One region of the Bariatricus sp. HCP28S3_A4 genome, then DNA from elsewhere that is predicted to be linked to it. Evidence: a T-box and tRNA genes for the amino acid it is inferred to sense, from the RefSeq annotation. Region 1 holds a T-box; the other holds one or more tRNA genes.
What was found. A T-box is a leader RNA that pairs with one kind of tRNA and senses whether it is charged. The one in region 1 lies ahead of ACTNBF_RS01230 (valine--tRNA ligase), so its partner is inferred to be a tRNA-Val.

Region 1 (11,535 bases):
AGAAAGTTCCGGCTGAACTGGCTTATGAGAGAGGATACCAGATTGTACTGGAAAAAGTGGATTGTGTCAGACGTATGTATCATGTCATTCTTCCGAATTTTAAATCATACGGCAATGAAAATTACAAAGATACATTTGAAAAGGGTATTCCGGTATTTCTGCGTTACTATAACCCGAGATTTGCCCCTCAGGATCCGGTTATCACGATGGACTATCCGGTGCTCTGGAGCATGGAGCAGCTTCAGGGAGTAGATGCGGTTGAGAAATATGTGGAAGCAATCCGCCTGGAGCAGAGATTCCTTGGAAAACTTCCCGATGAGTATGTCAGAAGAACACTGGAAGAATATCAGTATGATTATGAAAGGCAGTTTTTCAATATCTGCAATATCGTGCTGCGGGGAATTCTTCGCCGTATGATGGGGGAGAATGTACCGGAGCCGGAGCACCTGGAAAGGGCGATAGAAGGGTATCTGAGAATTCTCGTGAAGGAGCAGTACAAAGACTCGAAGGATTTGCTGCGGTATCTCAGGGAAGATGTAAAAGATTTCTGTGTGGAGTTGAAACAGAGATAATTTCTATTGCGAAATAAGAACAAAGAGAGTAAACTGGACATAAATTTATCAAATGTGATAGAAGAGGGTGAAGAACATGGCAGAGATCAGACCGTTCAGAGGAGTCCGTCCGGCGCCGGAGGTTGTCGCGCAGATTGCAGCACTCCCGTATGATGTATACAGCAGCAGAGAGGCGAGAAAAATCGTGGAGAATAATCCATTGTCTTTTTTGAAAATAGACCGTGCGGAGACGCAGTTTCCGGAAGGGACGGATATGTATTCGGAACAGGTATACGAAAGAGCCCGTGATACACTTCGGGAAATGAAGGCAGAGGGGCAGTTTGTTCAGGATGAGAATCCCTGTCTCTATCTTTATGAACTTACCATGGATGGCAGGAGCCAGAGAGGACTGGTGTGCTGTGCATCCGTAGATGATTATCTGAATCAGGTTATAAAAAAACATGAGAATACCAGAGAGGACAAAGAAATTGACCGGATTCGGCACGTCGATATCTGCAGTGCACATACGGGGCCCATTTTTCTGGCTTATCGTTCCAATGAAGGAATCAGAGAAAAGATTACGGAGGCGGTATCCCGGATGCCGGTGTATGATTTCGTGAGTGATGATGGAATCAGGCATCGTGTCTGGAAAATAGAAGAGGAAGAATGGAACCTGGATATCTGCAGACGATTCGGTGAACTGGATAGTCTTTATATCGCAGATGGACATCATCGGGCAGCGTCAGCTGTAAAGGTGGCGCTTAAGAGAAGAAAGGAAAATCCGGAATACACCGGAAAAGAAGAATTTAATTATTTTCTGGCGGTTCTTTTTGATGAGGCAGAACTAAGGATTCTGGATTATAACAGAGTGGTGCATCAGGTTCCAAGTGAGATTATTGGAAATCTTCCGGAGCTTCTTAAGAGCGGGTTTTGGGTTGAGTACACAGGGAAAGAAGAAATCCGGCCGCGGCAGAAAGGTGGAATTGCCATGTATCTAGAAGAAGGATGGTACCTTCTTAAGGCAAAACCGAAAATTTGCCCGGAAGATGCCGTGAGAGGTTTGGATGTTTCTATTCTTCAGGATCACATTCTTTCACCGGTTATGGGAATCCAGGATCCGAAGACCGATACAAGGATCCAGTTTGTCGGAGGAATCCGCGGCCTTAAGGAACTGATGAATATTGTGGATGGGGAGGAAAATGCAGTGGCATTTGCCATGTTCCCGACTTCTATGCGGGAACTTCTTGAAGTGGCGGATGAAGGGAGACTGATGCCGCCAAAATCCACATGGTTTGAACCAAAACTAAGAAGCGGAATCTTTATTCATGAGTTTTAGTGCACTGCCCCAGCACACTAGATTCTAAAGATTTTATGAATCTTTTATGAATCTTGATTTTCCATTCTTGACAAACCGGGGATTGAATACTATTATAATCAATAGTTATGAGAAAGGCAGAGAGAAAGAGGAGTATGTATTTAGGGCCGGAAAGAGAGGACCATTCACTGGCTGAAAGGTGGTTCGCGGGAAACGGATACAGAAGGTAGCTTTTGAGCCGGATATCTGAACGGGCGAGTAGGATATCACGGGGTGGTTTCCGTTACAGAACTATGAGATATATGAAGTATTAGAGAGACTTCATATAACAAAGGTGGTACCGCGTGATTACTACGCCCTTTACGTTTTGTAGAGGGCGTTTTTACATTCTTGGCGGAACCTTTATGAACACACAGAAAGTGAATGAAATTTGAGGAGGAAGCAATGAGTAAGAATTTGGAGAAAACATATAATCCGAAAGAAATTGAACCGAAGCTTTACAAAAAGTGGTGTGAGAAAAAGTACTTCCACGCAGAGGTGGACAGAGACAGGAAGCCGTTTACAACGGTGATGCCGCCACCGAATATCACAGGAAAGCTGCACATGGGACATGCGCTTGACAATACGCTTCAGGACATCCTGATCCGTTACAAAAGAATGCAGGGCTACAATGCACTCTGGATTCCGGGAACAGACCATGCGGCGATTTCGACAGAAGTAAAGGTTACGAATCAACTCAAAGCAGAAGGAATTGATAAGAAAGAGCTGGGAAGAGAAGGATTCCTTAAGAGGACCTGGCAGTGGAAGGAAGAATATGCCGGAACCATCGAGAGACAGCTTGAAAAGCTCGGTGTATCCTGTGACTGGGACAGAGAACGTTTCACCATGGACGAAGGATGTTCCAAAGCAGTAGAAGAAGTATTCATCCGCTTATATGAAAAAGGATATATTTACAAAGGCTCACGCATCGTCAACTGGTGTCCGGTATGTAAGACCTGTCTTTCAGACGCAGAAGTAGAACACGAAGAACAGGCAGGACATTTCTGGCATATCAAGTATCCGATCATCGGAACAGACCGGTTCCTTGAGATCGCTACAACGCGTCCGGAGACGATGCTTGGTGATACGGCGATTGCGGTACATCCGGATGATGAGAGATATACAGATATTGTAGGCAAGATGGTACTGCTTCCACTGGTTGGAAGAGAAATACCGATTGTTGCCGATTCTTATGTGGATAAAGAATTTGGAACAGGAGCGGTTAAGATCACACCGGCTCACGATCCGAACGACTTTGAAGTAGGAAAACGTCATAACCTTCCGGAGATCAATATCATGAATGACGATGCAACGATCGTAGAAGGCTATGGAAAATATTCCGGCATGGATCGTTATGAGGCAAGAAAGGCTATCGTAGCAGATCTGGAAGAACAGGGATATCTGGTTAAAATTGAAGAACATACACATAATGTAGGAACTCATGACCGATGCGGAACAACGGTAGAACCGCTGATCAAACCACAGTGGTTTGTTAAGATGGACGAACTGGCAAAGCCGGCTATCGAAGCAATTCAAAAGGGAGAACTGAAGTTTGTTCCGGAGCGTTTCAATAAGATTTACCTGCACTGGCTGGAAAATATCCGTGACTGGTGTATTTCCCGTCAGATCTGGTGGGGGCACAGAATCCCGGCTTACTACTGTGATGAATGCGGTGAGTTTGTAGTCGCAAGAGAGATGCCGGAGGTTTGCCCGCATTGCGGATGCAAACATTTTACACAGGATGAAGATACACTGGACACATGGTTCAGTTCTGCACTGTGGCCATTCTCCACACTCGGCTGGCCGGATAAGACAGAGGATCTGGATTACTTCTATCCGACAGATGTACTGGTAACCGGATACGATATCATTTTCTTCTGGGTAATCCGTATGGTATTCTCCGGATACGAGCATACCGGAAAGGCACCGTTCCATACCGTACTGATCCATGGACTGGTACGTGACTCTCAGGGACGTAAGATGAGTAAATCACTTGGAAACGGAATCGATCCGCTGGAAATTATCGACGAGTACGGCGCCGATGCATTGCGTCTTACACTGGTAACCGGAAATGCACCGGGAAATGATATGCGTTTCTACAATGAACGTGTGGAATCCAGCCGGAATTTTGCAAATAAAGTCTGGAATGCATCACGGTTCATCCTGATGAATATGGAAGACAAAGTGATCTCCAAACCGGATGACAGGGATCTGACCATGACGGATAAATGGATTTTGTCCAAGGTGAATACACTTGCAAAAGATGTGACTGACAATATGGACAAATTCGAACTTGGTATCGCAGTACAGAAAGTATATGATTTCATCTGGGATGAATTCTGTGATTGGTATATCGAACTTGTAAAATACAGAATCTATCATTCTGATGAGAACTATAAGAGTGCAAATGCAGCACTCTGGACTCTGAAAACGGTTCTTGGAAATGCACTGAAGATGCTGCATCCATTTATGCCGTTTGTAACGGAGGAGATTTATGGAGCACTGGTTCCGGAAGAGGAATCTTTGATGATGTCTTCCTGGCCGAGCTATATTGATGAGTGGAACTTCCCGGAAGCAGAGAAGGTTACCGATCACATGAAGGAAGTCATCCGCGGTGTAAGAAATGCACGTGCAGAGATGAATGTTCCGCCTAGCCGCAAAGCGAAAGTGTTTGTCGTATGTGAAAGTGCTGAACTCAGGGAAGGACTTACGCAGCTGATCACTTCGGCATGTCCGCTTATGAGTGCGAGCGAATTGGATATTCAGGCTGATAAAGCAGGTATTGCAGATGATGCGGTGTCGATCGTAGTGCCGGATGCAGTGGTTTATGTTCCGCTGGAAGAACTGATCGATTTTGAACAGGAAATTGAGCGTCTTACAAAAGAAGAGGCAAGACTGAACAAAGAAATTGCCCGCGCAAACGGAATGCTGAACAATGAAAAATTTGTCAGCAAAGCACCTCAGGCAAAGGTTGATGAGGAAAAGGCGAAGCTTGAAAAATATACACAGATGCTTGAGCAGGTAAAAGAACGTCTTGCAGGTCTGAAAAAATAAAAGTATGGCAGGCAGATGCCGGAAGGTATCTGCCTGAATGGTGCATAAAAACGTAAAAAGAGAGGAATACAAGAGGTTGTTTTATGAAAAAAATTCAGTTTAAGAAATTCAAATTCAAGAAACCTGATATCAGTGGAAGTATTCAAAAACTGAAGAATTTAAGAATGGAAGACATCAAGGATTACTGGAAAATGAAGCATGAACGCCGGGAAAGGATTCTGGAGGAGCGAAGAAACAGTGAATTTTCCAGAAAGATGGCACCGTATTACCGGCTGATGAATCGTTTCTCGCTGCTTCTTCACGCAATCTGGGCAATTCTGATCAATTTTATAATTGAAGCCTTATCAAGACATTCTTTGATAGAAGCATGGGATTACATGACAGAGTCACCGCTTGTATTTTCCTATAATGCATTTATGATATTTGTCACTTTTACCGTTGTATATCTGGTACGGCGGAGGGTGTTTGCAAGAATTATTATCAGCGTGGTATGGTTGTTCCTGGGGGTCTGCAATGGCATCATGCTGTTGAAACGAGTTACGCCTTTTAATGCCCAAGATTTGAAGACTTTTAAAGAAGGCCTATCGCTTTTTACTAATTATTTTTCCCCGTTAGAACTGATCATGATTGCAGTCGGTGTGAGTGCACTTTTGGTATGGGGTGTTGCCATGTGGCGAAGAGGAGGGCAATATGAAGGAAAATTGCACCGTCTTCTTGCGCTTGCAGGTGTTATTGTGAGCTTTGGAGCATATTCTCTGGTGACAGATCTGGCAGTTGAAAACAGAGTTGTTTCCACATATTTTGGGAATATTGCGTTTGCCTATGAGGATTATGGACTTCCATATTGCTTTGCCGCGAGCCTGTTTAATACAGGAATTTCGCAGCCGAATGATTATAATGAAGATACAATTCAGAGAATCAGCAATAACGGAGAACTGACAGAGAGTACTGCTGATACGGATGTTATGCCGAATGTGCTTTTTGTGCAGCTGGAGTCATTCTTTGACACTTCTGAGTATGAAGCACTTCAGACATCGATGGATCCGTTGCCAAATCTTAGAGAGATGTTTGAAGAGTATTCTTCCGGGTATTTTAAAGTGCCTTCTGTAGGTGCCGGCACGGCGAACACGGAATTTGAGGTGCTGACGGGGATGAACCTGCGTTATTTCGGCCCGGGAGAATATCCGTATAAAACGGTTCTCAAGAATCAGACGGCAGAGAGTGCAGCCACTGCATTTGCCGAGTTCGGATATGGTACACATGCGATTCATAACAACGGCGGAAATTTCTACAGTCGTGCAAAAGTATTTAACAATATTGGATTTGATACATTTACCAGTAAAGAATTTATGAATATTCTTCAGTTGACTGAAAACGGATGGGCCAAGGATGATATTCTTCTAACGCATATTGCGGATGCGTTGGATTCAACAGAACAGCAGGATTTTGTCTTTACCATTAGTGTGCAGGGCCATGGAAATTACCCGGAGACGAAGCTGATCGAGAATCCGAGGATCACAGTCAGCGGAATGGAAACTGAGGAAAAGAATAATGCCTGGGAATATTATGTCAATCAGGTATATGAGATGGATCAGTTTGCCGGAAATCTGGTGAAGATGATGGAAGAGCGGGGAGAGCCTACGGTCATTGTTTTCTATGGTGACCATCTTCCGACAATGGGACTGGAGGCAAAGGATCTGAAGAGCCGTTATCTCTATAATACGAATTATGTGATCTGGGATAATCTTGGACTTGAGAAGCAGGATCGCAATATACCGGCATATCAGATTATGGCCGATGTGATGGAACGGTTGGGACTGCATTCCGGAACAGTATTTAATTACCATCAGCAGAGAAGAAAGACGAAGGATTATCTGCTCGATCTGGAACTTCTGCAGTATGATATACTTTATGGAAAACAGTATGTGTATGAGGGAGAGCTTCCGATTACGGAAGGCCATATGGAAATGGGAATTAAAGAAGTGACGCTGACCGGACTGAATAGTAATCTGAATGGAAGTTACAGCCTCTATGGAACAAACTTTACGAAATGGAGTAAAGTTTATATTAACGGAGAGAAGCAGAAGAGCACATTTTTGAATAATACGCGAATTGAACTTCCGGAAAGCAAACTGGAAGAGGGCGATATTATAACAGTTAGTCAGGTGGGATCCAGCAATACGATATTTCGCACATCTGCGGAATATATCTGGATGAGTGGAAACCTATTAAAATATACAGACGAGCTGAAGCAGCAACTGGAAAGAGATCAGGGTACGACAGTTTCTGAAGTGAAGGATACAGATGCAGAAAAAGAGCCGGAAACGGAGGAAAATCAGTAACATTCTGCACAGTGAGGGGAAAGCGTGAATTACGAAGAAATTATTCATTATATAGAAGAGATACCTAAATTTACGAAAAAACACACATTAGAACATACTCGGGATTTTTTGAGAAGACTTGGAAGTCCCTGTCACAACAGAAAAATCATTCATGTGGCAGGGACGAATGGAAAGGGGAGCGTCTGCGCATATATGCAGGCGATTCTTCTTTCTGAGGGGAAAAGTGTTGGACTTTTTACATCCCCTCATTTAGAAAAAATGAATGAGAGAATCAAAATTAACGGAATCGACATTACAGATGAAAAATTTGAAAAAATATTTAACAGTGTGAAGGGTGTCGTGAATGAAATGGAAGAGGAAGGAATCGGACACCCCTCGTATTTTGAATTTCTGTACGGAATGGGAATGACAGCATTTGAAGATGCCGGGACAGAGTATGTGATTCTGGAGACCGGGCTGGGAGGACGTCTGGATGCGACAAACTCATTTGCGCATCCGTGTCTTACGGTGATTACTTCCATTGGAATGGATCATACAGAGATTCTGGGGGATACGTTGGAACAGATTGCTGCAGAAAAGGCCGGGATCATAAAGGCAAAGGTTCCGGTTTTCTTCGATGGAAGCTGTCCGGAAGCAGCTGCCGTAATCCGTCGAATGGCAGCAAATGTCGGTGCACCATGTAAAGAAATCGGGAAAGATGCGTTCGAAATTCAGGAAATTACGGACAAACATATTGCTTTTTCTATTTGTAGTGAGTATGATAGTAATACCAAATGGCAGGTTGAAAGTACCGGCATTTATCAGGTTATGAATGCAGGAATAGCCATTATGGCGATGCGGTCCATATTGGGTGATGAGGCAGACACGGAGAAATGGAAGGCCGCAGTGGCTGCCACATACTGGCCGGGAAGAATGGAAACAGTTATGAAGAATGTCGTTCTGGATGGGGCACATAATCTGGCTGCAATAAACCGATTCGCGGAAAGTATCCGGGAGCAGAAAAAAGCAGGGAATTTATTGAAAGATAAACTGGTCATTTTATTTTCGGCTGTTTCGGATAAAGATTATGAACATATGATCAAGGTGCTTTGTCAGGATGTGGATGCAGACGTATATGTTATAACAAAACTGGAAGATAAAAGAGGGGCAGATGCCAGGACCCTGGCGGAAGTATTTGAGAAATATACGGAAAAGCCGGTTCTGGAAGAAGCGTCTCTTAGTGAGGCATTTGAACGTGCAATAGAAGAGAAAGGAAAGAATGGAAGGCTGTATTGCCTTGGTTCTTTGTATCTGATTGGTGAGCTGAAAAGGCTGATAGGAGGCAGACATGCTTAATTTTGAAGAAGAACTGAAGAAATTTAAACCAAGTCTGGAAGTGGAAGAGATTGAAAAAGCTGTTTATGAAGAAGATTTGACGGATATGACAGATATTTTGCGGGAGATGCTTGAAAAAGCAAAATAGGGGAGAGTTTCATGGATTATTTACAGAAGTTTGCGTATCAGTCAAATTACTGGTACAATGATGGTCTGAAAAAGGCAAAAATCCGGGATCTGTCCGGGGCTATTTTGTCTTTGAGGAGGAGTTTACAATATAACAGAGAGAATATTGCGGCAAGAAATCTATTGGGACTTGTGTATTATGGCCGAGGCGAAGTGGTAGAGGCTTTGGTGGAGTGGATCATCAGTAAGAATTTCAAGTCTTATGAGAATATTGCCAATTACTATATTAAAAAAGTACAGGAGACACCGAGTGAGCTGGAGACGATCAATCAGGCGATTCACAAATACAATCAGTGCCTTCTATATTGTCGCCAGAATGGAGAGGATCTTGCAATCATACAGCTTAAAAAGGTCATTGCAGCGCATCCGAGTTTCCTGAAGGCGCATCAGCTTCTTGCACTTTTATACCTTCATACAGAGCAGTATGCTAAGGCAAGGCAAATCTTGCGACGTGCGCATAAGATGGACATTACCAACGAGATCACACTTGCGTATATGCATGAATTGACACAGATGCGAAGTCAGAAAGTGGCAAAGCTGAAAGAAGAGAAGGAACAGACGGTAACCTATAATCTCGGAAATGAAACGATCATCCAGCCGGTATCTGCGAGCCTTAAAGATAATGCGGCTGTGCTGACGATTGTCAACATTCTGATTGGCATTCTGGTCGGGGCAGCAGTAGTCTGGTTTCTTATATCGCCTGCTGTCAACCAGAAACGTACAGAAAATGCGAACCGGAATGTGATTGCATTGAGTGAAGAGGTGGAGTCGCGGGATACACAGATTGAGACATTGAAAAAAGAACTGGAAAGTTATCGGAATACCAGTGATCAGGCAGAAAATGCATTGCAGACTGCCCAGTCCACACAGCAAAGTTATGAGGCTTTGATGAAGGTGGCGGAGCAGTACGAAGGCGGAGCAACCAGTAATGCAGACATGTTGGATGGACTGTTTACGGTGAGCCCGGATGCGCTGGGCGAACAAGGAAAAGCTATCTATGATGAAATCTCAGGAGAGCTTTTCCCGACGATGTGTTCACGCCTTCTTGCACGGGCAAAGGAGAATCTGAATGAAAGCAATTATGCAGATGCAGTCACGAATCTGGAGAAGGTCGTCAGAATGGAGGCAGGTTATAGCGATGGTGAGGCTATGAAACTTCTGGGAGATGCATACGCCGGCAGCGGTGATGCTGATAAGGCGAAAGAAGCATATGGGAAGGTCGTATCAGATTATTCAGGAACACAGGCTGCGACAGATGCCCAGAGTGCTCTGGATGCAATGAATACAGCATCGTCACAGAATGACGGACAAAATACAGCAGATGGCAGCCAGACGGGAAATACAGGAACAGAATAGAGGAAAATCATTATCATAATATACGAGAGAGAAGGATATGCGGATGTGCATATCCTTTTTCTTTTGGTTCTGTGGTAAGGCATATGACAAAAGCGTCCGTTGGGCGTGAATTAATAAAAGGAGGAGTATCTATGCAGTATCAGGTTGAAGAAAATTGTCTGACGATTTTTCTGCCAAAGGAGGTGGATCATCACAATGCGGAAGAAATCAGAAAAGAGGCCGATCAGGTCATTGCAAAGAAGCATATTAAGCATGTGATATTTGATTTTAGCAGTACGAATTTTATGGACAGCTCCGGGATTGGAGTCATTATGGGAAGATATAGGCAGATCTATCTTCTCGGAGGTGAAGTCTGGGCAGTTCATGTGGGAGAACGCATGAAGAAAATCCTGAATATGTCAGGGGTAACCAAAATTATGCAGCTTTATGAGGAGGATATGGAGTAATGGAATATGCAGCAGAGGGAAAGAAAAATGAGATGGAGCTGGTATTTGACAGCCTGTCAGAAAACGAAGGATTTGCAAGAGTTGCCGTGGCGGCATTTATGACACAGATGAATCCGATTCTGGAGGAAGTGTCCGATGTGAAAACAGCAGTTTCCGAAGCCGTTACAAATTCGATTATTCACGGCTATGAGAAGGAAAAAGGCAAAATACGAATTTATTGTTGTGTTTCAGGAAGGGAACTTTACTTAGAAGTGGAAGATTATGGAATCGGAATTGAAGATGTTCAAAGAGCGATGGAGCCACTTTATACTTCGAAACCGGAGCAGGATCGTTCCGGTATGGGGTTTGCATTTATGGAAGCGTTTATGGACAAAGTAGAAGTAGAATCCATTCCCGGCGAAGGGACGATCGTTAAAATGAAAAAAACAACAGGAGACAGTAATCAAATATGGAACACACGCTCGCTTTAATCCAAAAATCTCACGAAGGAGATGAAGAAGCGAGAGCACAATTGGTGGAAGAGAATACCGGACTAATCTGGTGTGTGGTAAAACGATTTTATGGAAGAGGCGCAGAAGCGGAGGATCTGTTTCAGATTGGAAGTATCGGTCTTTTAAAAGCAATTGATAAATTTGATCTGTCTTATGATGTGAAATTTTCAACTTATGCAGTTCCAATGATTTCAGGAGAGATCAAACGTTTCTTGAGAGATGACGGAATGCTCAAAGTAAGCAGGTCTCTAAAAGAGCTGGCATACAAGGCTTTTGCATGTCAGGAGGAATTACAGAGAAAATGGGGAAGAGAGCCAATGCTCCATGAACTTGCAGAGTGTATGGGGGTAGAAAAGGAAGATCTGGTCATGGCTATGGAAGCAAATGCAGAAGTGGAATCGATTCACAAAACGGTTTATCAGAAAGATGGGCAGGAGATTC
Region 2 (11,535 bases), on a different contig from region 1:
GCATCCGTTTATCGTACGATCCTGAGAAAGAAAAAACTGTTTATTCAGGCACCGACCGGTGTCGGAAAGACGTTATCGGCAGTGTTTCCGGCTGTGAAAGCAGTCGGGGAGGAGCTGGGGGAAAAGATCTTTTATCTGACGGCGAAGACGATCACAAGAACGGTTGCCGAGCAGGCGTTTCAAATCCTGAAAGAGCAGGGACTGAAAATGAAGGTGATCACGCTGACGGCGAAGGAGAAGATCTGTTTTTGCGATGAGACGGAATGCAATCCGGAATACTGTCCGTACGCAAAAGGACATTTTGACCGTGTAAATGACGCCGTGTACGAACTGCTTACTTCCACGGACGAGATGAGCAGAGCAGCGCTGGAAGAACAGGCGAAAAAGCACTGTGTGTGTCCGTTTGAGATGGGACTCGATGTATCCACATGGGCAGATGCTGTGATCTGTGATTATAATTATGTATTTGATCCAAATGCACATTTGAAGCGGTTTTTCTCCGAAGGAGTATCGGGGGAGTATATTTTTCTGATTGATGAAGCGCATAATCTTGTCGAGCGCGGAAGACAGATGTACAGTGCAGAGATCTACAAAGAAGATTTTCTGAATGTGAAAAAACTGGTGAAGACGCTTGATTATAAACTTGCGAAAAGGTTGGATGAGTGTAATAAGCTTCTACTGGCAATGAAGAAGGAATGTGAAGATTATCGGGTGGTGAGCAGTGCTTCCCATATTTACCTGAAATTAATGAATCTCATGCCGAGGATTGAAACGTTCCTGGAGAACTGTCAGGACAGGAACGTGGCGGATGTTGTCCGGGATTTTTATTTTTCGATTCGTTCCTTCATCAGTATTTATGAGGCATTGGATGAAAATTATGTGATCTATTCGCAAATGCAGAAGGATCAGAGATTTATGTTGAAGCTTTTCTGTGTCAATCCGGCGGCAAATCTCCAGAAATATCTGGATATGGGGAATAGTACGATCTTTTTTTCGGCAACGCTTTTGCCAATACAGTATTATAAAAAGCTGCTGAGCACGGACAAGGATAATTATGCGGTCTATGCGGAATCTACATTTGACCAGAGCAGACGTTTGATACTAAACGGAACGGATGTCAGTACACGATATAAGAAGCGAACGGAAGATATGTATAAGCGATATGCGGAATATATCTGGCGGACTGTTCGCGCGAAGCAGGGAAACTATATGGCGTTTTGTCCATCCTATCAATTTATGGAAGCTGTATATGATGCTTTTGAGAAAATGCGGTGCGAGATGGGAGATGGTCAGACGGAGTGTATTCTGCAATCTCACTATATGAACGAAGAAGCAAGAGAGATTTTTCTGGAAACATTTGAGGAAGTGCGCGAAGGAAGTCTGGTCGGTTTTTGCGTGATGGGAGGAATCTTTTCGGAAGGCATTGATCTTGCGGAAGAAAAACTGATCGGTGCCTTTATTATTGGTACCGGCCTTCCCCAGGTGTGCAGTGAACGAGCGATTCTCAAGGATTATTTTGACAAAGACGGCGGACAGGGATTTGACTATGCATATCTGTACCCGGGAATGAATAAGGTGCTGCAGGCAGCAGGAAGAGTAATCCGGACGGAAGAGGACAGAGGTGTGATTCTCCTTTTGGATGAACGGTTTCGGGAGCGCCGGTGCCGGGAGATATTTCCAAGAGAATGGGAGGATTGTGGAGCCTGCGTTTTAGAAGATGTGGAGGAGAAAGTGAAGGCATTCTGGGATAGCCAGAATGCCTAAAAGTCAGATCGTATCAGGATTTTGGGAGATGACAGGTTCGTCAAAATAATTAAGAAAAGCCTGAGCCGCTCTTGAGATGGGAACATGTTCGTTATAGGCGGCAATAAGCTGTCTTTTTGGAAGTTTTTCGGTAGTCTCAACGATGAAGAGATCGTCGGACTTTATCGGAAAACAATAATCCGGGATAAAGGCGATCCCCAGACCGATGCTTGCAAGATCAATCAACAGGTCGTTGCTGCTGAGTTCAATCTCCGGGACGAGATCGAGCTGATGCTTCTGAAACAGAGAGTGAAGGAATTCGCTTGTCGTGCTTTTTTTGTCCAGCATGATGATTGGGTAATCCAGAAGCTGCTTTAAGGATAAGGGATGTCCTTTCAATTCGCGAAATGCGTGATTGGCGATAAATACATCCTGAAATTCTTTTATTTTTTTTATGGAGACCAGATTGCCGAGGTATGCGTTTGGATAGTTTGCTACGATCAAATCCACTTGACCTGTCTCCAAAAGTTCGGTACATTTAATAGATGTAGCATTGGTCACTTTTATGTGGGCATTTGGAAAAGCTCTGTGAAAGCGTTCCAGATAGGGAACCAGAAAGTATCGGCAGATGGTGTCACTTGCACCGATTCGGATCTGTCCGCCGGTGGTGGCGGATTCCAGAATCTGAGCCTCGCCGCGCTTGATCAGGTGGATCGCCGGTTCAATGTGGCGAAGAAGAATCTCGCCTTCCGGGGTGAGTTGTACTTTTTTCGTACTTCTTATAAAAAGAGTCTGATCCAGCTTCTTCTCCAGGGCTTTGATGGACTGGCTGACGGCAGATTGAGAGATATAGAGCTGCTTGGATGCTTCTGAGAAGCTCAGAGTATCGGCCACATAATAAAACACTTTATATAATTCGTAATTAATATCCATTATTAGTCCTCCTTATAAAACTCATTTGTATTATAAGAGATGTGGAAGAAAAAAACAAGAGAGATCGAAAGGAAAGATGGAATCATGAAGAAAGCGACAGGAAGAAAAGACAACGGGAAAATTATAGGTGAAACATGGCTTCATAAATTTCTGGGTGGTGTAATTGCTCTGAGCTTGATTTTTATATTTTTGATCAGCAGTTTTGAAATCGGTATTTACAGTGATTTTGATTTTTATGAAAAAGAATACAGTAAATACGGAGTTGAGGAGCAGCTGGATATGGAAATGGAGGACATCATGGAAGTCACAGAATATATGATGTCTTATCTAAGAGGAAAGGAAGAGGTCTTAAGGATCGAGACAATGGTAGAAGGGGAACGACAGGATTTTTTTAATGAACAGGATAGACTGCATATGGAAGATGTGCAGGGACTGTTTCTGGGTGGACTATCCCTGAGGAGAGCAACGTTTATTATTCTTATTGCAGGAGTTATTGCATTGTTTGCGCTCAAAGGAAATTGGAAAAAAATCATACCGTATATGTATGAGCGGATACTCGCGGTTTTTGCAGTTGTTATTGTGGCTCTGGGCGTTCTGATCTCGCAAAACTTTACGAAATGCTTCGTGATTTTTCATGAATTGTTTTTTGACAATGATCTGTGGATGTTCGATCCGGAATATGACTATATGATACGAATGCTCCCGGAAGGATTCTTCTTTGACATGGTTATCCGGATTGCTGTTATCTTTATTGTTATGCTTTTGGGATCTCTTATTGTTTGTGTGATAAGTAAACGATTGGACAGAAAAGAAGAGAATGTTAATTAGAAAAACTTATAAAACAGTTTAGATATATTGACTATACTTATAAAAATGAATGTGATAGAATAAGACTATGCAGTAACTTATGCTGCCTCACGCAGTTTAAAATATGATTAACTAATGGAGGAAATTATGAACAGTGTAAAACGAGTGTATGTGGAGAAAAAACCTGAATTTGCCGTTCAGGCGAAGGAACTTGGACATGAAGTGAAGAGTTACCTCGGAATCAAATCGGTTACAAATGTAAGGGTGTTGATTCGTTATGATGTGGAGAATCTCTCGGATGCCACATTTGACAGAGCATGTAATGGCGTTTTTGCAGAACCACCGGTAGATGTTCTTTATCATGAAGATTTTCCACATGGAGAGAATGACCGTATTTTTTCTGTGGAATTCCTTCCGGGACAGTTCGACCAGAGAGCGGATTCGGCAGTCCAGTGTGTGCAGTTTATTAAGGAAGATGAGCTTCCGGTTATCAAAACTGCTACAACTTATGTGATTGAAGGTGAGATCAGTGATGCTGAATTTGATGCAATCAAAGCTCATTGTATCAACCCTGTTGATTCAAGAGAAACGAGTCTTGATAAGCCGGAAACACTGGTGACCAAGTTCGATGAGCCGGCAGATGTTAAGATTTTCGAGGGATTCAAGGATATGCCGGAAGAGGAACTGAAGGCATTATATGATTCTCTGGGGCTTGCAATGACTTTTAAAGATTTTCTGCATATTCAGAATTATTTCCGGGGAGAAGAGAAGAGAGATCCTTCTATGACAGAAATCCGTGTCCTTGACACATACTGGTCTGATCACTGTCGCCATACGACGTTCTCTACGGAACTTACAGATGTAAGCTTTGGGGAGGGGGATTATCGTGCTCCGATCGAAGATACTTATAAAGAATACTTACAGACACACAGTGAGATCTTTAAAGGGCGTGAAGACAAATTTGTCTGCCTGATGGATCTTGCTCTGATGGCGATGAGAAAACTCAAAAGGGAAGGAAAACTGGAAGATCAGGAAGAGTCTGATGAGATCAATGCCTGCAGTATCGTTGTGCCGGTTGAAGTAGATGGTGTTGAAGAAGAATGGCTTGTGAACTTCAAGAATGAAACCCATAACCATCCGACAGAGATTGAACCGTTTGGTGGAGCGGCTACCTGCCTTGGAGGAGCGATCCGCGACCCGCTGTCAGGACGTACTTATGTATATCAGGCTATGCGTGTGACAGGAGCGGCAGATCCAACCGTTTCAGTAAAAGAGACGATCAAAGGAAAGCTTCCGCAGAAGAAACTTGTCCGCAGTGCCGCACATGGCTATAGTTCTTATGGTAATCAGATCGGTCTTGCAACCGGCCTTGTAAAAGAAATCTATCATCCGGATTACGTGGCAAAACGTATGGAAATCGGAGCAGTTATGGCTGCGGCTCCGAGACGTGCTGTTATTCGTGAGACTTCCGATCCGGGAGATATCATTATCCTGCTTGGCGGACGCACCGGCCGTGACGGCTGCGGCGGAGCAACCGGATCTTCCAAAGTTCATACAGAAGAATCGATTGAGACCTGTGGCGCTGAGGTTCAGAAGGGTAACCCGCCGACAGAGCGTAAGATTCAGAGACTGTTCCGCAGAGAAGAAGTCAGCAGACTGATCAAGAAATGTAACGACTTCGGAGCAGGCGGTGTTTCTGTAGCAATCGGAGAACTTGCAGATGGACTTCGTGTTGATCTGGATAAAGTACCGAAGAAATATGCCGGTCTGGACGGAACAGAAATTGCGATATCAGAATCGCAGGAACGTATGGCTGTGGTTGTTGATCCGAAGGATGCCGAGCAGTTCCTTGCATATGCAAAGGAAGAGAATCTGGAAGCGACAAAAGTTGCTGTTGTAACGGAAGAGCCGCGACTGGTATTGTCCTGGAGAGGAAAGGAAATTGTAAATATTTCCCGTGCATTCCTTGATACAAATGGTGCACATCAGGAGACAACTGTAAAAGTTGACATTCCTAACAGAGCAGACAGCCCGCTTGTACAGCAGGTAGAAGTAAATGATGTAAAAGAAAAATGGCTTGATACACTGAAGGACCTGAATGTATGCTCACAGAAAGGACTTGTTGAGATGTTCGACGGTTCGATTGGAGCAGGTTCTGTCTTCATGCCACATGGTGGAAAATATCAGATGACAGAGACGCAGAGCATGGTTGCGAAGCTTCCGGTTCTGAAAGGAAAATGCGATACCGTAACCATGATGAGTTATGGATTTGATCCGTACCTGTCAAGCTGGAGCCCATACCATGGAGCTGTATATGCAGTGACGGAATCCATTGCAAAGATTGTTGCATGCGGAGGAGATTACAGGAAGATTCGCTTTACATTCCAGGAGTATTTCCGCCGTATGACCGAAGATCCGTCCAGATGGAGTCAGCCGTTTGCAGCGCTTCTCGGAGCATATAAAGCGCAGCTTGGATTCGGTCTTCCGTCCATCGGAGGTAAAGACAGTATGTCCGGTACGTTCGAACACATTGATGTACCGCCAACACTGGTTTCCTTTGCGGTAGATGTTGCAAAAGAACAGGATATCATCTCTCCTGAATTGAAAAAAGCAGGTAACAAGCTTGTATGGCTTCGTATTGAAAAGGATGAATATGAGCTTCCGGCATATGATAAGGTGATGGAGCAATATGGTAAGTTCACGGAAGATATTCACAATGGAAGAATCGTTTCAGCATATGCGCTTGACCGTCACGGTGTGATCGCCGCTGTCAGCAAGATGGCATTTGGTAACGGAATGGGCGTTAAGATCGAGCATAACATGGATGCCAGAGAATTATTTGCTCCTGCATTTGGAGATATTATTGCGGAAGTTCCGGCGGACAAGGTTGGAGAACTTGGCATTACTTACACCGTGATTGGTGAAGTGACCGATGATGCGGCATTCTCTTATGCAGATGTCAGAATTACACTTGCAGAGGCAGAAGGCGCATGGACTGAGACTCTGGAGAAAGTATTCCGTACTGTATCCGATGAGGCATCCGAGGAGAAGGTAGAATCACCGCTTTATGATACAAAGGATATCTATATCTGCAAAAACAAGATCGCTCAGCCGCATGTATTTATTCCGGTATTCCCGGGCACAAACTGTGAATACGACAGTGCGAAGGCGTTTGAACGTGCAGGTGCGACTGTAACGACAAGAGTATTTAAGAACATGGATGCGGCGGACATTCTTGATTCCGTTGCCGAATTTGAAAAAGAGATTGTGAAAGCCCAGATCATTATGTTCCCGGGCGGATTCTCAGCAGGTGATGAACCGGATGGCTCAGCGAAATTCTTTGCAACTGCATTCCAGAATGCAAAATTAAAAGAAGCTGTTGAGAAGCTGCTGAATGAGCGTGACGGACTTGTACTCGGAATCTGTAACGGTTTCCAGACACTTGTCAAACTGGGATTGGTTCCTTATGGTGAGATCGTAGGCCAGACAGCAGATTCACCGACACTGACATACAATACCATCGGACGTCATATTTCCAAGATGGTATATACCAAAGTTGTGACGAACAAATCTCCATGGCTGCAGGGTGCTGAACTTGGCGGCGTATATACCAATCCGGCTTCTCATGGTGAAGGACGTTTCGTAGCAAGCAAGGAGTGGCTTGACAAGCTGTTCGCAAACGGACAGGTTGCGACCCAGTATTGCGATCTTGATGGCAATGTTTCTATGGATGAAGAGTGGAATGTCAATGGTTCATATTGTGCGATCGAAGGTATTACAAGCCCGGATGGACGAGTACTTGGCAAGATGGCACATTCAGAGCGTCGCGGCGACAGTGTAGCTGTCAATATTTACGGCGAGCAGGATATGAAGATTTTTGAATCCGGAGTGAAGTATTTTAAATAAGTCACAAGTCTGTTTGATGTAATATAAATAAAATGAGAACCGTTTTCATACAATACATATGATATGGCAAATTGCTAAGAATATGGATGTGTGAAAATGGTTCTTTTTTGTAAAAATACAGAATGGTAGCAATGCACGTGCAGGAAATACAAAGAATACTTGCAGGAAAAATAATATAAATCAATAATATAATCAGAAATATTATATAAAGTGAAACAGAATGCGCTCTGATATTCAAATACAGGCAAAAAATAGCAAAAAAAACTTGACATTGTATAGAGGATGTTTTAAAGTGGAAAAAGGTTATTCAGTGGTTTTCATAATGAAATTGATTTGGTAAATATGAAAAGCATTTGAAAAAATGAACAGGAGGTATTGAGTAGTATGTCATATGTTGATGAGGTAATTGAATCAGTAGTTAAAAAGAATCCGGCAGAACCGGAATTTCATCAGGCAGTCAAAGAGGTTTTGGAATCTCTTCGTGTTGTAGTAGAGGCGAATGAAGAAAAATTCAGAAAAGATGCGCTTCTGGAAAGATTAGTAGAACCGGAGAGACAGATTAAGTTCCGTGTACCGTGGGTAGACGATAAGGGACAGGTTCATGTTAACACAGGATACCGTGTACAGTTCAACAGCGCAATCGGACCATATAAAGGAGGGCTTCGTCTCCATCCGTCCGTAAACCTCGGTATTATCAAGTTCCTTGGATTCGAGCAGATCTTTAAGAATTCTCTTACCGGTCTTCCGATCGGTGGAGGTAAAGGTGGTTCTGACTTTGATCCGAAGGGAAAATCAGACAGAGAAGTAATGGCATTCTGTCAGAGCTTTATGACAGAGCTTTGCAAATATATCGGTGCAGACACGGATGTGCCGGCTGGAGATATCGGTACAGGAGCAAGAGAAATCGGCTACATGTTCGGACAGTATAAGAGAATCCGCGGACTCTACGAAGGTGTTCTTACAGGTAAAGGATTAAGCTACGGCGGATCTCTTGCACGTACAGAAGCAACCGGATACGGACTTCTGTATCTGACAGAAGAGATGCTGAAACTCAACGGAATTGAGCTTGCAGGCAAGACAGTGGCAGTATCCGGATCTGGAAATGTTGCTATTTATGCTACACAGAAAGCTCAGCAGCTCGGAGCAAAGGTTGTTACCGTAAGTGATTCTACAGGATGGGTATACGATCCGGAAGGAATCGATGTGGCAGCACTGAAAGAGATCAAAGAAGTAAATCGTGCAAGATTGACAGAGTACAAGAAGTATCGTCCGAACTCAGAATACCATGAAGGACGCGGTGTATGGTCTGTAAAAGTAGATATTGCACTTCCGTGTGCAACACAGAATGAACTTCTTCTTGATGATGCGAAACAGCTTGTCGCAAACGGATGTATTGCAGTAGCAGAAGGAGCAAATATGCCGACAACCATCGAAGCAACACAATATCTTCAGGAGAACGGCGTATTATTTGCACCTGGTAAAGCAGCGAATGCAGGCGGTGTTGCAACATCTGCTCTGGAAATGTCTCAGAATAGCGAACGTCTGAGCTGGACATTCGAAGAAGTTGATGCGAAACTGAAAAACATCATGGTAAATATCTGCCATAACATGGCTGATGCAGCAGAACGTTACGGAGCAAAAGGCAATTATGTAGTGGGTGCAAACATTGCAGGATTTGAAAAAGTTGTAGATGCTATGACTGCTCAGGGAATTGTGTAATAGAAATATACTGTAAAAGATAGAACAATAATCAATAGATAAGCCGGGATGATCGCAGAAATGAGATGATCCCGGCTTTTTATTTCGTAACTGAAATAACACGTTGTTTTGAACAAGAAAAAAGTCTGGAAAACCAGACTTTTTAGTAGCGGGAACTGGATTTGAACCAGCGACACCACGGGTATGAACCGTGTGCTCTAGCCAACTGAGCTATCCCGCCATATTCACTTTTCAGTGAAGTGGGACCAATAGGGCTCGAACCTATGACCCTCTGCTTGTAAGGCAGATGCTCTCCCAGCTGAGCTATGATCCCATTTCTGTAAGTTGCTTTCCTGCAACCGACTTCTATAGTATATCTCGAAGATCTCAAAATGTCAACACTTTTTTTGAAAAAAATTATTTTTTTTGAGAATGCCATTTGACGTGTTTGGGATAGGAATAAAGAGGCATGGATTACAGAAGTCGTAATCGAAAAAACATGGAAATTTCAATTCAAGTATGGTAGAATGAATAACAGTTCAGTTACATGAGGATACTGTAATTGTTGTGATGATGTAGAATACGGAGGAAGAAAAAATGCAAGGAAAAACGAGAAGGACGTTGATGATTCTTGTAGGTGCATACCTGATATATAATGGTGTCAAACTGATTATGGATGTTATGCAGGGCAACCCGAACTACAAGACAGTTTTGATCATTTTCGGAGTCATCTTTATTGTATTTGGTGCTGCTACAGTGATTTTGAATATCCGTGAACTCCTGAAGGATATGAAAGCAGAAAAGGAAGTATCCGGTGACGCGGAAAACGGAGATGATGATGAGAGCGTTGACGAGACCACAGTTGAGGCAGAAGGAACCGGGAATCCGGCGCGTACTGACAATACGGAACGTGTGTGGAAAGCTCCGACCGTTGCTGATGAAAAGAATGAATCTGCAAATTCAGGCGATGGAAAGGACAGCGATGATGGTGAAGTGATGATGGACGAAGACGCAGAGCCTCTGGATGAGGATCCCGATTTTTCTGAAATGGATGAGGAAGGATGGGGAACTGCTTCCGGAGAAGAAACAGATGAAGAGGCAGAAGAAGAGCCGTAAAAAGAAGAATCAGGTACATATCGGGAAGGAGAAGACGGGATATGCGGGTTGGAATGGGATATGATGTACACAGACTAACGGAAGGAAGAGATTTGATTCTCGGAGGAGTGAAGATTCCTTATGAGAAGGGGCTTTTGGGACATTCCGATGCAGATGTTCTTCTGCATGCGATTATGGATGCTCTTCTGGGAGCTGCGGCTCTCGGCGATATAGGGAAGCACTTCCCGGATACGGATGAAAAATACAGTGGTATTTCCAGCATGAAGCTGCTTAAACATGTGGCAGGCCTTTTGGAGGAAAATCTGTATATTGTAGAAAATATTGATGCCACTATCATTGCGCAGAAACCGAAGATGCGTCCGCATATTGCGCAGATGGAGGAAAATATAGCGAGTGCTTTGGGGATTGAGAGAGACAGAGTGAACGTGAAAGCGACAACAGAAGAAGGGCTTGGATTTACCGGAAGCGGAGAAGGAATTTCCGCTCAGGCAATTTGCGCTCTTGAGAAGATTACGAATTTCAGCAGTACGGATGTGATGCAGACTGAGGGGAGAAGCTGCGCCGGCTGCCGGGGATGTATGAGGTCAGAAGAATGATACTAAGAAAACTAAAGGCAAACGAGCATGTGCTTACGAGACCACTCTGGGAACGGGTGTTTGACGAAGATACGACAGAATTTTTAGATTATTATTATACTTCCAAAACGGAAGACAATGAAATCTACGTAATCGAGAAGGATGGAGAGATTCATTCCATGCTGCATTTAAATCCTTATGTGCTTCAAATTGGTAAAAAGGAAGAAGGCAGCCGATATATTGTGGGAGTTGCTACCGACAGAATGTATCGCGGGCAGGGGCAGATGACAGAATTGCTCCGAAAAGCGGTGAGGGATATGTATACGAAGAAACTGCCGTTTACATTTTTGATGCCGGCAGATGAAAAGATTTATTATCCGCATGATTTTCGCTTTGTGTATGCGGCGGAGCAGTGGGAAGCTTTCATGGCAAATGGGGAAGTACCGTCGCTGGATGCAATTCTTCACAGCGGCAATGGAAAACGGATACTGCTCAGACCTGCGCTTGCGTCTGATTGTAAGAAAATAGCGGCTTTTGCGGAACATATTCTGGAAGAAAAATACCAGATTTATGTCAAAAGAGACTGGCTGTATTATGAAACTTTGCTCAGGGAGCAGAAAAGTCAGAAAGGCGGAATCCTCCTTGCGGAGACAGATGATGAAATCAAAGGGATTCTGGTATTTGATGAAGAAAAGGGTTTTTCGGTACGGGAACCGCTGGCAGAACCGGGATATGAGGATATTTTTGAAAAAGGCGG

Region 2: it has a tRNA-Val gene. The T-box ahead of ACTNBF_RS01230 (valine--tRNA ligase) is inferred to sense a tRNA for this amino acid. The anticodon was not compared.

Annotation. Positions count from the first base shown of each region.
Region 1 covers NZ_JBQHSE010000002.1:47,885-59,419, forward strand. Annotated here, with positions in the region: gene ACTNBF_RS01220 (DUF6179 domain-containing protein) at 1-572, shown strand, start outside; gene ACTNBF_RS01225 (DUF1015 domain-containing protein) at 649-1,887, shown strand; T-box leader at 1,998-2,230, shown strand; gene ACTNBF_RS01230 (valine--tRNA ligase) at 2,311-4,959, shown strand; gene ACTNBF_RS01235 (LTA synthase family protein) at 5,043-7,301, shown strand; gene ACTNBF_RS01240 (bifunctional folylpolyglutamate synthase/dihydrofolate synthase) at 7,326-8,636, shown strand; gene ACTNBF_RS01245 (hypothetical protein) at 8,629-8,763, shown strand; gene ACTNBF_RS01250 (tetratricopeptide repeat protein) at 8,775-10,157, shown strand; gene ACTNBF_RS01255 (STAS domain-containing protein) at 10,289-10,603, shown strand; gene spoIIAB (anti-sigma F factor) at 10,603-11,073, shown strand; gene sigF (RNA polymerase sporulation sigma factor SigF) at 11,052-11,535, shown strand, end outside.
Region 2 covers NZ_JBQHSE010000001.1:103,734-115,268, reverse strand. Annotated here, with positions in the region: gene ACTNBF_RS00555 (ATP-dependent DNA helicase) at 1-1,764, shown strand, start outside; gene ACTNBF_RS00550 (LysR family transcriptional regulator) at 1,768-2,676, opposite strand; gene ACTNBF_RS00545 (TIGR01906 family membrane protein) at 2,761-3,504, shown strand; gene ACTNBF_RS00540 (phosphoribosylformylglycinamidine synthase) at 3,631-7,389, shown strand; gene gdhA (NADP-specific glutamate dehydrogenase) at 7,774-9,108, shown strand; tRNA gene ACTNBF_RS00530 (tRNA-Met) at 9,255-9,328, opposite strand; tRNA gene ACTNBF_RS00525 (tRNA-Val) at 9,349-9,421, opposite strand; gene ACTNBF_RS00520 (hypothetical protein) at 9,685-10,203, shown strand; gene ispF (2-C-methyl-D-erythritol 2,4-cyclodiphosphate synthase) at 10,245-10,799, shown strand; gene ACTNBF_RS00510 (GNAT family N-acetyltransferase) at 10,796-11,535, shown strand, end outside.